DNA from 2 places in the Bacillus sp. WC2503 genome. Region 1 is predicted to be linked to the other one. Evidence: a T-box and tRNA genes for the amino acid it is inferred to sense, from the RefSeq annotation. Region 1 holds a T-box; the other holds one or more tRNA genes.
What was found. The T-box of region 1 lies ahead of argS (arginine--tRNA ligase). A T-box ahead of a tRNA ligase gene usually reads a tRNA of that ligase, here a tRNA-Arg.

Region 1 (8,160 bases):
GAAATTATTACGAACTTAGAACAAGCTTTCGAAAAGAATTGCTAAAGAAGGGGGAGAGTAAATCTCCCTCTTTTCTTTATATAGAGGTGAAATAATGATAGTAACAACAGCAGGACGAACAAATAAAGAAATGACATCTTATGCAAAAAAAATAGCGACAGAATTAAATAGTTCTTTCGTTATACGTAATGATATACCTGTGCACAAACTGCATGAGAAATATGAACAAGATGTGCTTGTCGTAGGGAAGAACCGATTAGCTATTTACCCTGAAGGTACGGAAGAGTCGTTTTTCTTTCATCCAAACTCAGCAATGTTTCGTGTGAAAAGGTTAATGCGCGGAGAGCACGATCCGTTTGTACAAGCTGCTAAATTAGAGAGCGGAATGACGGTGTTAGATTGTACGCTCGGCATGGCATCAGATAGTATTGTAGCTAGCTATATTGTTGGTGAAAGTGGAAAGGTAACAGGACTTGAAGGTAACGAATATATGGCTTACATAATGGAAAAAGGTTTGCAAACATGGTCTTCATCAGTTGCTGAAATCGATAAGGCAATGCAAAGAATCCATGTAAAGCAAACAGAGCATTTCGCTTTTTTAACGCAATGTGAGGATAATAGTTATGACGTTGTTTACCTTGATCCGATGTTTGAAGAAACTGTCATAGAATCAGATGGAATTAAAGGATTAAAACACTTCGCTTTGTATCATGATATTACTGATGAAACAATTGCGGAAGCGAAGCGTGTGGCGAGAAAGCGTATTGTTCTGAAAGACCATTTCCGTAGTACTAGATTTGAAAAACACAATTTTCACGTATACAAAAGAAAAAGTGCAAAGTTTCATTTTGGCGTAATTGACCCTTGCTAATTGTTTGAAAAGATGTATAATAAGCAATAATTAATTAAATATACTGTCTGTGATGAAGAGAGTAGTCTTTTTCAGAAGGAAAGCGAGCTAGGGATGGTGTGAGCCTAGTGCGGAAGAAAAAGATGAAGCGCACTTCGGAGACGCTTCTTGAACGAATAGTAGAGTAAGCCGAGGTCCCCTGTCCTCGTTATAAACGGGAAAGTGGTTCGTAATGAACAACAAGGGTGGTACCACGGGTTAAAACTCGTCTCTTATATAGAGACGAGTTTTTTGTGTTTAAAAAAATAAGGAGGTTGTAGTATGGAATATAAAACACAGTTTGCGAAAAGTTTATCAAATATTTTTGTAAATGAATTAACGCAAAATCAAATTTTAGATTTAATCGAAACACCGAAACAAGATGAATTCGGAGATGCAGCGTTCCCATGTTTTTCACTAGCGAAGCAATATGAAAAATCACCAGCTATTATCGCAAAGGAAATTGCGGAGAAAGTAAATGATCCGTTCTTTACGAAAGTAGAGGCTGTTGGTCCTTATGTAAATGTATTTTTCAATCGTGAAACTGTAAGTGATGCTGTATTAAAAACGATTTTAGCTAAGAAAGAAGAATACGGTCAAAATTACTTTGGATGTGAAAAAACAGTAGTTATTGATTACTCATCTCCAAATATTGCAAAACCTTTTTCGATGGGGCATTTACGTTCTACAATGATTGGAAATTCACTGAAACATATCGCTGAAAAATGTGGCTATGAAGTTGTAGGAATTAATTATATTGGGGATTGGGGAACACAGTTTGGAAAGTTAATTACTGCTTATAAAAAATGGGGAAATGAAGCAGTAGTTAAAGAGGATCCAATCCGTGAATTATTTAAGTTATACGTTCAATTCCATGAAGAGGTAAAAGACGACGAAGAACTAGAAGAAGAAGGGCGTGCTTGGTTTAAGAAATTAGAAGAAGGTGATGAAGAAGCTGTTGAGCTTTGGAATTGGTTCCGTCACGAATCCTTAAAAGAATTTTCTCGAATTTATGAACTTCTCGGTGTAGAATTTACTAATTTTCAAGGAGAAGCTTTTTATAATAACTTAATGGAAGATTTCATTGGGATTTTAGAGGAGCATGAGTTGCTTGAAGAGTCAGAAGGCGCATTAGTCGTTAATTTAGAAGAAGAGGGAATGCCGCCTTGCTTAATTAGAAAATCAGATGGTGCGACTATTTACGCAACACGTGACTTAACGGCAGCGTTATATCGTCAAAACACTTATGCATTTGATAAAGCCCTATATGTAGTTGGCCTGGAACAAAGTTTACACTTCAATCAATTTTTCACTGTATTAAAAAAGCTTGGCTACAATTGGGTTGACGGCATGGAACATGTACCGTTTGGGTTCATTTTAAAAGACGGTAAGAAAATGTCGACACGTAAAGGAAGAGTTATTTTACTTGAAGAAGTACTTGAGGAAGCAATAGACCTTGCAAAACAAAATATTGAAGAGAAAAACCCAAACTTAAAACAGAAAGAAGAAGTAGCAAAGCAAGTCGGTGTAGGAGCAGTCATCTTCCACGATTTGAAAAATGAGCGTATGCATAATATCGAATTCTCATTAGAAAATATGCTGAAATTCGAAGGAGAAACAGGACCATATGTACAGTACACACATGCGCGTGCTTGCTCTATTTTAAGAAAAGAAAGTGTAGAATTTGAAACGTGTACGTTTGCATTAAAAGATGATCATAGCTGGAGCGTCGTAAAATTACTGAATAAGTTCCGACAAGTAATTGAAGCAGCCTTCAACAAAAATGAGCCATCAATCATTTCGAAATACGTATTAGATGTAGCACAATCGTTCAATAAATATTATGGAAATGTGCGTATATTGGAAGAGAGTAAAGAGAAAGACAGCAGACTGGCATTAGTTTATGCTGTGACGGTTGTATTAAAAGAGGGATTACGTTTGCTTGGGGTGGAGGCACCTGAGGAGATGTAACATAAAAAGGTGTACGTATCATAGTAGATATGTATACCTTTTTTATATTTATAGGAAAGGTATAAGCAAAAGTTTCATTTTTTTAAAACTAAACTTAACTTTTCTTTAAAGTATAGGAATGTCTTTATTAAATGGAGAATTGTAATGTTATATAAGGAGGCGTTAGGTTTGGAAACATACGACTGGAACAGTAAACTAACATATTTAAAAAATACAAGAGATTTATATTACAACGACGATTATGTAAGTTTTTTAGTAAATTCAGTTTGGAAGATTAATAAGCCCGTACATATCGTTGATTTCGGTTGTGGATATGGTTATTTAGGCTTAGTATTAATGCCGTTACTTCCAGAAGGTTCAAAGTATACAGGCATTGATAGTGGAGAAACATTACTTGCTGAAGCGAGAGAGTTGTTTCATCTACTTCCATATGAATCAGAATTTATTGAGGGGGATGCTACAGAAATTGAATTGAACGATAAATACGATATAGCAATCTGTCATGCTTTCCTATTACATATGAATACTCCAAAAATGATGTTAGAAAAAATGATACATGCAATTAAAAAAGGTGGTAAAATAATCTGTTTTGAACCACATTGGATTTCAAATATGTCTTCATATGTCTTAGATGGAGAGAATCAATCGGAAATTATTAAACTAGGTGCTTTGCAGAAGTTATTTGAAAAAGACGCGCAGAGAAACGGTAAAGATGGAAATATTGGCATGAAAATACCGATGTATTTAAGTAAATTAGGTGTGAAAAATATTGAGTGTAGAGTGAGCGATAAAGTGAACTTTTTAGACTCTAGTATGCATCACAATGATAAACACAGTTTGTATCATTCATTAAGAGAAGAGGGGATTGCGGACAACCCGGGTGATAAACAGCAATTTATAGAACGTTTAATGATAAGAGGATTAACATATGATGAAGCATTAGCTCAATATGAAGCAGAACTACGATTTTTTAAAGCGCTCCATATACATTCATCTTTAGTATATGCTCCGAATATGAAAATTACATTTGGTGACATAGAATGTTAAAAGGTAGCAATTTATTGAGGATTGACATTTTTTATCGATAAGTCGATATTCACCGTATAATCGCTGATATATTTGAATTATCGCCGATATAATTTCATGTACTGATTTTGGCCTTGAAAAGATAAGATCCTCAATTCACGTTATTCCATATAATTAAACAAAATACGAAGAAAAACAATCATTTTTACTATATTTTGTTATAAATTCGAATAATATTAAATAATACTATCCATTATAGGAGATTTTAGTTGAATACCTACAATATGATGTGTAAAATCTAAGCAAGTAGCAGTTTAAATAAATATTCGAGGTGAATGCATGCTAGATTTTAAGCAGTTAGAAGCTTGTTTGAAAGACAAGAGATTTGTAGATGGATTACAGGAAATAAATAATGAAATTTCATATATAAAAGAAACGAATACTTTATCCTATGTGAAGACTTGGCTTGCTAATATTCCTTCACATAAGGAGTTTGATATATTAATTCGCCTTACTGATGAAGGGCTTATGCACCAATACAGTTCATTCCTCATTCGCTACGCTTATAAAAAATTCCCAAATATGAGAACGCTCTCTTTATATTGTGATGAGTTAATTGATGAGCGAAAAATCCTTGAAGCAGAACAGTTGTTAAAAGACTCTTTAGAAGAGGCAGATAAAGAAGAAATAGATGACGATTTTTTAGCGAAAACATATTTTACTTTAGTACGATGTTTATTAGAAATGAAACGAAATGAAGAAGCGCTCATTTATATGCAAAAAGCAGAGGAGTACAGTACACGTGCGGTCTTTGATAAATGGGGCTACGTCTATATGCATACAGGTGAATGGGAGAAAGCAGAAGAACAATTTTTAGCTGGAAAGCAGCATAAAGATTGTGAAGAACTATCTACCTACTTATTATCACAGTTATATGCGAATAAAGGGGAACAAAAACATGCATTACAGTTAATTGATGATGCGATTGTAAAGTTTCCACAAGTACCATATTTTCATTTTGAAAAGGTAAAGTATTTATTAGATTTAGCGAAATATGAAGAGATGTTAGAGGTAATAGATAATATTAATAGTACGCTTCCTTATCATGCTTATGAAACTTACTTTGTACATTTACGTGCAGAAGCGTTGTACAAAATGAATAAACTTGTAGATTTACAACAGTTATTAAAAGAAGAAAAAAGTTTAAAAGGCTCTTTATATCATAATTTAGAAAAAAATCCAGATGGAAAAAAGGTTCACCTGCCGATAGTTCCAATTGTACAAAAGGATAATTATTGTGTTCCGACAAGTTTAGAAATGATGTTGCAGCTATGGGGAGAAAAACGTACACAAGATGAAATAGCAGAGTTTATTTTTGATATGACAGGCTCAAAGTTTTCCGATACGGTCTCTTATATTGAAGAGTTAGGCTATGAATATCGTTATTTTAAAGGGAATGAGGAAATTTATAAGATATTACTCGACCGAAAGATCCCCGTTTTATTAAGTATAGACATCGAACATGCTTCACATGTGCAAGTGCTATCAGGATATGATGATACGTTACAAGCTTTTTATGTTCAAGATCCAAACTTTATAGAACCAGTTCTTGTGGAATATAGTAAATTGCAAGAGAAATATCGTTATACAGGTTGTTTGGCGATCACGTTTGTTCCGAAAGAAAAGAAGGAAAAACTAGCATTTTTAAGTGAAGAAGAGAATCATTATTTTAAATCCATTTTCTCTCTTACAGATCATTTAGATGAACAAGATAAAGAGGGAATTAATAACTTAGTACAATTTTTAAAAGAGACGAGTGATAATCGGAATACGTGGTTATATACGATGAAACATTTAGATGTTGAAGTAGATAAAGAATTTATTTTATATTGTATAGAAAAGTTAATGGAAAAGTTTCCGAACTCGGATTTTGTTAAATTGCATGGTGCACAGTGCTTTATTCGTCTTCAAGAAATGGAGAAAGCTGAGCAAATGCTGGCAAGTGTTGAGAAGAAAAATAATCGTGCTTTATATCATTTGATAAATGGAAGATATGCATTTGAACAGGAAAGTTATATAGAAGCGATTACAAGTTTTCGTTCCTCATTACAATTGGACGCAGATCAGCCGATCGCCTGGAGTTTCCTTGCGTTATCTTATATGTATATCGATCAATCTGAAAATGCGTTGCAGTTTTCTCAAGTAGCTGTAGAACGTAGTCCAGAAAGGTTCACTTTAACGAATCACGGTTTAATATTAATAGATTTAGAAAGATATGAAGAAGCATATGAAATCTTTAATAATTTGTTAAGAGAATATAAAAATGAGGCGCATGTATGGTATGAACGAGCGAGATGTGCGCATCAATTAGGGAAATTACATTTAGCGATAAAAGGACTTAAAGTGGCGATTCAGTTAGATAGTAATGCGCCTTACATTTATACGAAACTTTCAGAGATCTATGAATCTGATTTGAAGGATGAGAAAAGCACAAAAGAAATTTTATTAAAAGGTATTGAGAATTGTGATGATAAGGCGTCTCTATATGTAAGATTAGGTGATTATCATTTTCAAAATGATAGTCTGGAAGAAGCAGAAACATTATATAAGCGTGCTTTAGAAGAAGATAATGAAGATGTTTATTCTCATTTCGGACTTACGCAAGTTTATATGGCAAAAGAGCGATATGATGAAGCGAAAGAATATATTCTTGGTCTCGAAACACAAATTGAAAAGAGCCAAGATTTCCTTATGAATGCAGGAATGGTTTTATGGGATGCAGAGGTTGAACTTGGTGGAAATGAAGATGGGTTTAAAGTAGCATTGTCTAAGTTAGAGAGTGGTATAAAGCAGAGTGAATATAATGTAGCAAGTGCGTTAGATGAATATGTGAATCGAATTAAAGGAACTGTATTTGTACAACGAGGTATAGCATTCTTAAGAACGTTACAAAAAGAAAGAAATGAAGTAAGTGAATACAGTTGTTATGCAGGTATTTTACATGAATCTATTGGACAGTATGGCCAAGCGATGAAAAGATATAATAAAGCAATAGAACAAAAGAAAACGGCATTGCCATATTACCGAATTGGTGAAACACTTATGGCATTAGGACAATTGACAGAAGCAAAACAAGCGTATGAAACATGTTTAGAGCTTGATGAAAACTTTTTAGGTGTACATTTACAACTAGCAGAAATATACGAAAAAGAAGAAGACCGTTTCAAAGAACAAATTCATATGGTTCAGGCGATGAAAGAAGAGCCTTTGTATATAAATATGGAATATTTGGCACAGCTTTCAGTAGAAATAAATCTTCAAGAAGAGTTGCTAAAGGAATTAGAACATCTAGCAGGCGAAGTACCCGAAATATGGCGCTTAGATGCGATTGCGTATGTGTATGGAGCGATGGATGAAATAGATAAAGAACAAGCACAGATTGAAGAAGCGCTACAATTAGATAGTGAGCATGCAGAAGTTCTATATCATTATGTAAAAGTATTAGTGAAAAAAAGAGATGCAAAAGCGATTGAAGTTGCAATGAAAGTAATACAAAAAGATGTAAATAATGAACGTATATTTGATGTTTATGTAAAAGCGGTAGAACAACATAAGAAATTGTCTAACATCCGGGATTTTCTTCATACATTAAAAGTGAAAAAAGCAGAAAGAAGTACAGCATTCATGTGTGCAGCAGCTGCGGTTACGGAAAGATGGATTGAACGTCAACAAAATGAACAACCGAAAAAATCTATATTTACGAGAGCTTTTTATCGTATGAAAAACCGGGCAAAAGAAATTTCAATGGTTACAACAATTATTGAGTTATATGAAATCTCATTAAAGTTAAATCCAAAAAATAGTATGGCAGCACAACGATTTGGATTATTTTACGAAAATGTATCGATGAATAAAGAAGCGATAGATGTTCTGCAAACATCGTTAGAAAATAAATGGGATTATGAGGTAGCGAAGCAACTTGTAAATCTTTTCATTGAGTGTGAGGACGAAGATTTGTTACAAGATGCTGTAGAGTTAATGAAGCAATTAGTTCGAGAGCTACCGGATGATTATGATACGCTTCTTATACAAGCGCAAGTATTCTTGAAAGTTGGGGAAGAAGGAAAAGCAGAAAAAATATGCTTACAATTAACGGAGAAAACACCGTTTGTAAGTAGAGGATTCCTTGCTTTAGGAGAAATATACCAAAGTCAAGAGAGATATGAAGAGGCAATTCAGTTATTAGAAGATGCTTCTATACATCATCCAAATGA
Region 2 (9,478 bases), 2.8 Mb from region 1:
TACGCAAGGCCTGGTTTCGGCTGCAATGATGTAATACAGTTCACCGCCGATTGTAATTCTTCATTACTACACTTCAGCACATGAACGAGCTTTCGCCAATCCTTCTTCACGAAATAAGCAAAGTGCTCCTCTACAATATCTTCCGCTAATCCATCCCTTCTTTGTAAGCGCTTCAATTGTAAAATAAGACATTCCTGAATATTACGTGCTCCTACCCCTGCTGGCTCAAGTGATTGGACAATCTCTACAGAGCGATCGACTACATGAAGCGGTGCAGAAAGGAGGTCTGCTAACTCTTCATTCGTTTCTTGTAAATACCCATTTCCATCCATGTTCATAATAATGAAAGAAGCTACTTTTCGCTCTTCTTCTTCTATTTTATAATACTGTATTTGATTTAATAAATGTTGCTGAATCGTCATGGAATCCACACTGTAGATTTCCATCTGATTATCGACTTGTTTGCTGGTACTTTTACTTTTGTTAGAGCTCTTCTTCTCCCTCTCAAAACCACCTAACTCAATAAGGGGATTCTCTAACGATTGCTCATACAAAAACTCCGATAATTCTTGTACATTATACTGAAGCATTGTAATCGCTTGCCTTAACTCTTGTGTCATTGCCAAACGTAAGCTTTGTTCTTGTAAAAGACTTGCCTTCAAACTAATCTCCCCCTTGTTTCTATTGTACAATAAGTTTGGTAAAAGGAGAATCCTATCGCAGACACCCATTCCAAAATATTATTAATTTATATGTATTAATGAGATTTACAACTTACAACCGAAATTTGAATAATATTGAAAGAAAATAATAGTGCACAAAAATTAGAACCACATACTAATAGTAAATCTTATCACTAGATATAACAATAGGGAAATAAAAAAGAAGATAGAATAAAACTCTATCTTCTCGTGTATAAAACAATAAAATTTCATAGAAAACAACAAATCTTTAACTATAAATATTGAAAGAACTAAATTTATAACGTAAAATTTTCCATTATATACAACAATTAGAACGGGAGATGAATCATGCAAAAAATACTTCGAAGTATACCTTCATTAGGAGTTAACCTGGCATCATGTATCATTCTGCTAATCATGTGTTGGAGTATCTTTCAACAACAAGATTTGGCATTTAGTCCTTTTATCATCTTTGGGATATGTGCTTTCATCATTTTCATATATGCCCTCGTTTTCTTAACAAGAAATATAAGCACAAAAAAATACGTCTATACGATAAGCATCGTTTATCTACTGATATCTATCATAATTATTAAATTAGTCCCTTCGTCTCCAATTTCTGATTTTCAGTACATGTTGGATGGAGCTAAAGAATTAGCCGCTGGCAACATGAAAGCCATTAAGGATAATCAGTACTTCTTTTGGAATACTACTCAGTTGGGCTTTACAATTTACGAGGCACTTGTTCTTACATTAACCTCACATAGTTACTTTGCCTTACAGTTCTTGAATATTGTGTATACATTGCTAACAGGTTTAGCTATTTTTTACATAGCTAAACACCGATTAAACAATGAAACCTTCGGGCGATTTGGTTTCATTTTATACGTAACATCTATTAACTTATTTTTACTAGTCCCTGTGCTCACAAATCAGCATCTTTCTATGATGTTGTTTTCTTGGGGAACGTATCACCTATTAGCACGCGATGAAAATAAAAATTACATAAATATGGTTTTTGGTGGTCTGCTATTCGCTTTAGGAAATATTATTTATCCTATTGGGATCCTATTTTTAATAGCTGCCGGGCTTTTCCTTTTATTCTTTCACAGCAATATTTTAAAAAGGAATTTCATTTCTTCTATAACATTTATTTCTACATACTTAGTTATCTTATATACTTTAGCCTATATTCCTGTAATGCTTAATATTTCACATAACCCAATAACCAATGCGGATTCTGGCTGGAAATTTGTTATAGGCTTGAATAAAGAATCTAACGGCCAATATTCCTTAGAGGACTTCGCTAAATTAAGACAAAGTATTGTCGATTTTGATATAGAGGAACATAATCGAATTCAAAAACAATTAATTAAAGAAAGAACCGAAAATTTAACCGACCTTATCCCTCTTATGAACAAAAAAAATATTATTATGTGGGGTAGTCCAACAGATTCTTATGCATATATCCCTATAAATGATATCGCCAGAAATACTATCAACGATGTTTCATTTATAAAACTAGACTTTATACACTATGTATCGATTATGTTGCTGAGCATGGGTTCTGTCTTTATTTTTCTTTTCAGTTCTCCATTTAAAAATTTAAACATGAAGTATTTTCAAATTCTGATTATCGGTGCTTTTCTCATTTACTTAGTGACTGAAGTTCAAATTCGTTATCGCTATTTCTTCTTCCCGATCTTCATTATACTTGCAGCCTTTACTTTGCAATATATAATGAATTTATCATTATTTAAAATGAATAAAGCGCAATCTGGTTCAACGGCATCCACTGATTCATAACCCTTACCAATCTGGTATTTACGGGACAAACAATACAATTATGAATAAAAAAACCCCTAACTTACAACGATGTAAGTTAGGGATTTTTAACGCGCCCAGAGGGATTCGAACCCCCGGCAGACGTGGTACCGGAAACCACCGCTCTATCCGACTGAGCTATGGGCGCATGATTATAAAATACACTTCATTTTCTCTTCATAATAATAGCAATAAAAACCATTTAAATCAATAAAAACTCTTTGATAACACATTGTACATACGCTTTTTCCTGCATAAAAACGCCCCCTAATTTCTACATTTAGGAGGCAATTCTTAACCATCTTATTTATCTAGTTTCTTTTTAATCCCTTTTGGAATTTCATTTGGCTGTACTTCTTAGTATGTTTCAATATATTCACCTTTTGTTTTAACCTTTACATATGCCCCTTCTCTAAGTCCACGCGACGCATAAAACTTAACATCTCTTTCTTCACCCGAAGCGGATTAACCAGTAAATTTATAGTCTCCAGCTACCTCTCCAACTGTGGATAATCGGCCGGATTCTTTCGCTTTTACATATACAAAGTCTTCTTTCACAAGCGGATTATATCTATCAATCACCTCATTATGAGAAAAGCTTGCCACACCAATAACTAATATAAAAATTCCAATTAAACCCATTTTCCTCTCCTTAACATATCCTTTTAACTTGCTTTACATTCTTTATTCTATGAGAAAAAGTTTTTCCACTATCGCTTACCCTTACGTATTCATTACAAAATTGTAATCTACACGTGTAATACACCTAAATTTTCCAATCATAAATTCACCTCAACTCACAAATTATAAACTTTGAATTGATATTCCAAAGGGGGCTTCATTCAATGACTGTAATTACAAAACTAAAGCAAACTGTTTCTGGATTAAAAAGTGCACAAGCTAGCTTAGAGGGATTCGCTCTTGATACGGATAACCAACAAGCAAAGCAACTTTTCCAAACAGCTGCAGAGCAAACGCAAACTATTATTGATTCTTTAAACCCACGCGTTGAAGAAGTCCAACAAGAAGAACCACAATATTCACAGCAATAACCGAAAGTACCATTTCATCTAATGGTACACAATTTGAGAAAAAGGGTGATATGCAATCATCCTTTTTCTCACATTACATAATGCAGATAGAAATGGAATGATTATAATGCGAAAACTCGGAATCATAACCGCGTTATTTATGCTGCTATTCGGTTCACTTACCGGATGTGATAATAGCCCGTTAGATAAAAAGGTAAAGAAAGAAGAAGCGAAGCGAACAGATGAGAAAAAAGGTCCTAAATTAACAAAAATGAGTACAGAATCCTTTAATCAATCTATATCGCAAGACGCTAAGAAAAGAGCTCTTGCTATGGAGGGAATTATAGAAGCTACCGCAGTTAATACAAATTTAGATCTTTACATAGCCATCAAACCTGAACATCACGAAAGATTTGGTTTAAAACCTTTACGAAGTAAATTAAAAAAGAAACTAAGTGATGAAAATCCTACTTTTGATATTCATGTAAGTACAGACAAAAAGATCTTTATGCTCATAGAAGAACTTGAAAACAAAATTAAGAAAAAGAAAGTAAGTAACGACGGCATCAAAAAACAATTGAAGCTCATTCAATCAGAAATGGGATCTAATATTTAAGCTTTCTAATAGAGAAGGAAGGATTCAAATGTCTAGTAAAGATAAAAACTTAACACCTGTACAACAAGAATATAAAAAATTCGAACAACAGCGCGAACCGAAGCGCCCCGTTTTAAAAAATTGTATAAAAGCTTTTTTCGTCGGCGGATTCATTTGTCTAATAGGCCAACTGATTTCTACCTTTTATATTACGTATTTTGATTTCACTGAGCGCTCTGCCGGGAACCCTACCGTTGCAACTCTTATTTTTATCTCCATGCTACTTACGGGATTTGGCGTCTACGATCGCCTTGGACAATTTGCTGGTGCTGGTACCGCAGTTCCCGTCACTGGATTTGGTAATTCTGTTATTGCCGCATGTATTGAACACCGTACAGAAGGATTCGTTCTCGGCGTTGGTGGTAACATGTTTAAACTAGCAGGATCAGTCATCTTATTTGGCGTATTTTCCGCTTTCGTCATCGCACTTATTAAAACGATTCTCGTTCAATGGGGAGGGTTATAAATGTTACAAGGACACCGAACATGGGTATTCGAAAACAAGCCAGTTATTATTTCAACAGGTGTAATCGGTGGCCCCTTTGAGGCAAAGGGAAAAATCCCTGAAGACTTCGATACCCTTCATGAAGATTTATGGCTCGGACAAGATTCCTACGAAAAAGCACATAAAATTTTGTTTGAAGAAGCTTGTAGCCGTGCTACAGAAAAAGCGAGACTTAGGAAAGATGATATTCAATTCGTTCTCGCTGGAGATTTAATTAACCAAATTACGCCTACTAGCTTTGCATGCCGCACACTTGGCACACCTTATCTCGGATTATTTGGCGCTTGCTCTACTTCTATGGAAGGTTTAGCGCTCGGTGCAAGTATCGTAAATGCAAAAGGCGCAAAATATTTATTAACTGGAGCTTCAAGCCATAACGCTGCCGTGGAAAAACAATTTCGTTATCCAACTGAATATGGTGGTCAAAAACCTCCTACGGCCCAGTGGACAGTAACTGGTGCGGGCGCAGCTATTTTAAGCGATACAGGACATGGCCCAAGAGTAACTTCCGCCACAATTGGGCGCATTGTTGATATGGGATTAACTGATCCATTTAATATGGGAGGTGCAATGGCCCCTGCTGCTGTCGATACAATTGAAGCTCATTTAAGAGAAAGAAATCTTGATGCATCTCACTATGATTTAATCGTAACAGGCGACCTCGGACATGTTGGACGCGAAATTGCTTATGACTTACTACATAAACATGGAACAGAAGTAACGAGTGAACAATTTCAAGACTGCGGACTACTCATTTATAGAGAAGGTCAACCTGTAATAGCCGGCGGAAGTGGTCCAGGCTGTTCAGCGACAGTCGTATACGGTCACTTATTAAACCGAATGAAAAGAGGAGAATTCAAAAAAATACTTGTCGTTGCGACAGGCGCTTTACTATCTCCACTTACATTCCAACAAGAAGAAACGATTCCGTGTATCGCCCACGCCGTTTCGATTGAATTTGGAGGTGCAACGCAATGATTTTCTTCTGGGCTTTTGTAATCGGTGGACTTATATGTGTAATTGGACAACTTATGTTTGATGTCGGCAAACTAACACCAGCTCATACAATGGCAACACTCGTTGTTGCTGGAGCTATATTAGACGGATTCAATTTGTATGAACCACTAATTGATTTCGCCGGAGCTGGGGCAACTGTACCTATTACAAGTTTTGGAAATGCCCTCGTTCACGGCGCGATGGAAGAAGCTGCAAAACATGGAATCGTCGGCGTAATTACTGGTATGTTTAAAGTAACGAGCGCAGGTGTATCCGCAGCGATTATTTTCGGCTTCATTGGAGCATTACTATTTAAACCGAAAGGATAAGAGGTGTTTGCATGACTGTTATCGCTAGCGTAAAAACTTGTCTTGCTAGTTTAAGGGGTGCTCAAGCAAGTTTAAGTTCCCTTTCATTAAATTCACAGGATGAAGAATCAAAACGCGTATTTCATGAATGTATGTTAGAAATGGACAGCGTCATCGCTGATGTTAAGGATAGAGTTTCAGTATTAGAACGTGAAGAACCTCAATATAAAGGGTTTTAAGCAGACTGGAGGAAATCGCTATGTCTCACCTACCTGAATGGACACTTGTCATTCTCCGTTCTGTTTTTATATTAATCATGTTATTCGCTATTACAAAATGGTTAGGGAAAAGACAAATCTCCCAACTTTCCTTTTTTGAATACATAGCTGGAATGACGATTGGTGACATCGCTGCCCAAGTATCTACAGGGCTCGATCAAAAATTTTTCCATGGCGTCTTTGCGATACTCATTTTTGCTGCGGTACCCTTTTTCACAGGAATCCTCTCTTTAAAGAACAAAACAGCTCGAGATTTTTTTGAAGGGAAGTCTACCGTATTAATAAAAGATGGAAAAATACTTGAAGATAACTTAAAGAAAGAAAAATATACAAGTGACGAATTACTTGAACTACTCCGAGGAAAAAATGCATTCAGCGTAGCGGATGTTGAATTTGCTGTACTAGAACCGAGCGGTGAATTAAATGTATTATTAAAGAAAGATCGCCAACCCCTTACAGCAAAAGACGTAGGTTTAAAAGTACCAAACGAGAAGGAACCACAAACTGTTATTATGGATGGAAATGTACTAGATGAACCTCTGTCATCAAGCGGGCATAACCGCGCTTGGCTACATTCAGAATTAGAAAAGCTCGGCGTTGTCATTGAAAATGTTTTTCTCGGTCAAGTTGACTCGTACGGGCAACTTACTATCGACATTTATAATGACAAACTCCAAATGCCTTCTCCTCAAAACAAACCTTTATTATTGGCATCTTTAAAAAAATGTCATGCTGATCTTGAGCTATTTTCTTTAGAAACAAAATCGAAATCAGCAAGCGAAATGTATAGTAAAAACGCGAAACAAATCGAAAAGATTTTAAATAGAGTAACCTATCTTTTAAAAGAATAAATATCGAAAGAACGCTTCAATCAAAAGGCGTTCTTTTCTTTTTTTCTACAGTTTTCATGACGTTTAAATTTATGTAATTCGGTTATGATGTTGAAGATACATAAGCAGGGAATTTCAAAAACATAGCGAATATTTCATGGTACAACTACATATTTTTTTGATTTAAAGTGGTTTCGTTTGACCTTTATTGACCATAATTGTATTATAAGACTAAGAAAGCTTTAGAAGGAGGAAATAACAGATGAATTTAATTCCTACAGTAATTGAACAAACAAATCGTGGAGAACGCGCTTACGATATTTACTCTCGACTATTAAAAGACCGCATCATTATGCTTGGTAGTGCAATTGATGACAACGTAGCTAACTCAATTGTTTCCCAGCTTTTATTCTTGGAATCTCAAGATCCAGAAAAAGATATTCACATCTACATCAATAGCCCTGGTGGTTCTATCACAGCAGGTATGGCAATTTACGATACAATGCAGTTTATTAAACCACAAGTATCAACAATCTGTATCGGTATGGCTGCATCTATGGGTGCATTCTTACTTGCAGCAGGTGAAAAAGGAAAACGTTTCGCTCTTCCTAACAGTGAAGTAATGATTCACCAACCACTTGGCGGAGCACAAGGTCAAGCGACTGAAATCGAAATCGCTGCAAAACGTATCCTATTCTTACGTGAAAAATTAAACCAAATTCTTGCTGACCGCACAGGTCAACCACTTGAAGTACTACAACGCGACACAGACCGCGACAACTTCATGACAGCAGAAAGAGCTTTAGAATACGGCTTAATTGATAAGATCTTTACAAATCGTTAATAGATTTAAAGCGGAAGCGGCTCGTTTAGAACAGGAGGAAGTTGGAACCCCTTCATCCGAGGCGCTTTTTGCCTCGAATGAAGGGGTGAAACGACCGACTGTTCTAGCCGCTGGAGCTGGATACACTTAAAAGCAGAAGCGCCCTATTACAGGGCGCTTTTTTATTATCATGCCCTCCGTCTGTATACCCATCCTGGTATTCCCCTAAATATATCAACGATTTTTCAATTATATCGAACAAAACTCAAATTATATCAACGATTTTTTTAATATATCAACGGTTCGACACAACATATCGATTTACCGACAATCTACGACAAGGACAAACCAGCTACATACCCCCTATCCCGCAAAATCCCCTTAAGTAAACAGCAAAAACAAAAAAGCTATCGCACATGCGCGATAGCCATTTTATTGTACATATGCAGCTAATGCTTCTAAAGCCTCTTCTGCATCTGAACCTTCTGTTGTAATTGTTATCATGCTACCAGTTCCGATTGCTAAGCTCATAATCCCCATTATGCTCTTTGCATTTACTGTCTTTCCATCTTTCTCGATAAAGATATCTGCATGAAAGCGATTTGCCTCTTGTACAAACAACGCAGCCGGACGTGCTTGCAAGCCGTTTTTTAATGAAACTTTAACCTGTTTTTGAACCACAGCTCCATTTCCCCTTTAACCTCTTATTTTTTTGCTATCGTTTCCCCCGCGCGTAATTTCTCTGCAATATCATCGATTTTACGCAAACGATGATTAATACCCGATTTACTAATTTTCCCCCCGGATACCATCTCACCTAACTCTTTCAATGTTACATCTTGATAATCTCTTCGTAGTTGCGCAATTTCTCTTAGTTTATCTGGCAAAATATCTAGACCAACTGACTCATCAATATAGCGGATATTTTCAATCTGCCTTAGCGCTGCACCAATTGTTTTATTTAAATTAGCTGTTTCGCAGTTCACTAGTCGATTCACTGAATTACGCATATCACGAACAATTCGAATATCTTCAAATCTTAAAAGTGCGTTATGAGCACCTATAATATTTAAAAATTCCGTAATTTTTTCTGCTTCTTTCAAATACGTAATGTACCCTTTTCTTCTTTCCAACGTCTTACTATTTAAATCAAATCCGTTCATTAGTTCACATATAGCATCATTATGTTCCTTATATAACGAAAAGATTTCTAAATGATAAGATGATGTTTCTGGGTTATTTACTGAACCACCTGCTAAAAATGCACCTCGTAAATACGATCGTTTACAACATTTCTTCTCAATTAATTCTTGTGATATATTTCGAATAAATGAAAAGTCGTCCCGGACAATATGGAGATCTGCTAATATTTCACGAGACTTCTCAACAAGCCGCACAATATATACATTATTTTTCTTCAATCGCATTTTTTTACGAACAAGTAATTCTACCGTTACGTCATATCCTTTTTTCAAAAGCGTATAAATCCTTCTTGCAATTGCCGCATTTTCCGTTTGAATATCGATAGATAGACGACGATTTGAA

Region 2: it has a tRNA-Arg gene. The T-box ahead of argS (arginine--tRNA ligase) is inferred to sense a tRNA for this amino acid. The anticodon was not compared.

The regions. Positions count from the first base shown of each region.
Region 1 is NZ_JBQYMD010000001.1:1,458,499-1,466,658, forward strand. It holds gene ACUN26_RS07735 (BrxA/BrxB family bacilliredoxin) at 1-45, shown strand, start outside; gene ACUN26_RS07740 (class I SAM-dependent methyltransferase) at 95-871, shown strand; T-box leader at 912-1,126, shown strand; gene argS (arginine--tRNA ligase) at 1,172-2,860, shown strand; gene ACUN26_RS07750 (class I SAM-dependent methyltransferase) at 3,005-3,907, shown strand; gene ACUN26_RS07755 (bacteriocin-processing peptidase family protein) at 4,226-8,160, shown strand, end outside.
Region 2 is NZ_JBQYMD010000001.1:4,272,935-4,282,412, forward strand. It holds gene rpoN (RNA polymerase factor sigma-54) at 1-662, opposite strand, end outside; gene ACUN26_RS22145 (glycosyltransferase family 39 protein) at 1,032-2,489, shown strand; tRNA gene ACUN26_RS22150 (tRNA-Arg) at 2,580-2,655, opposite strand; partial or broken gene ACUN26_RS22155 (YxeA family protein) at 2,865-2,957, opposite strand; gene ACUN26_RS22160 (hypothetical protein) at 2,973-3,149, opposite strand; gene ACUN26_RS22165 (DUF1657 domain-containing protein) at 3,353-3,559, shown strand; gene ACUN26_RS22170 (YhcN/YlaJ family sporulation lipoprotein) at 3,666-4,154, shown strand; gene spoVAC (stage V sporulation protein AC) at 4,183-4,659, shown strand; gene spoVAD (stage V sporulation protein AD) at 4,660-5,676, shown strand; gene spoVAE (stage V sporulation protein AE) at 5,673-6,023, shown strand; gene ACUN26_RS22190 (DUF1657 domain-containing protein) at 6,035-6,241, shown strand; gene ACUN26_RS22195 (DUF421 domain-containing protein) at 6,262-7,131, shown strand; gene clpP (ATP-dependent Clp endopeptidase proteolytic subunit ClpP) at 7,373-7,954, shown strand; gene ACUN26_RS22205 (hypothetical protein) at 7,929-8,084, shown strand; gene ACUN26_RS22210 (HPr family phosphocarrier protein) at 8,366-8,614, opposite strand; gene whiA (DNA-binding protein WhiA) at 8,638-9,478, opposite strand, start outside.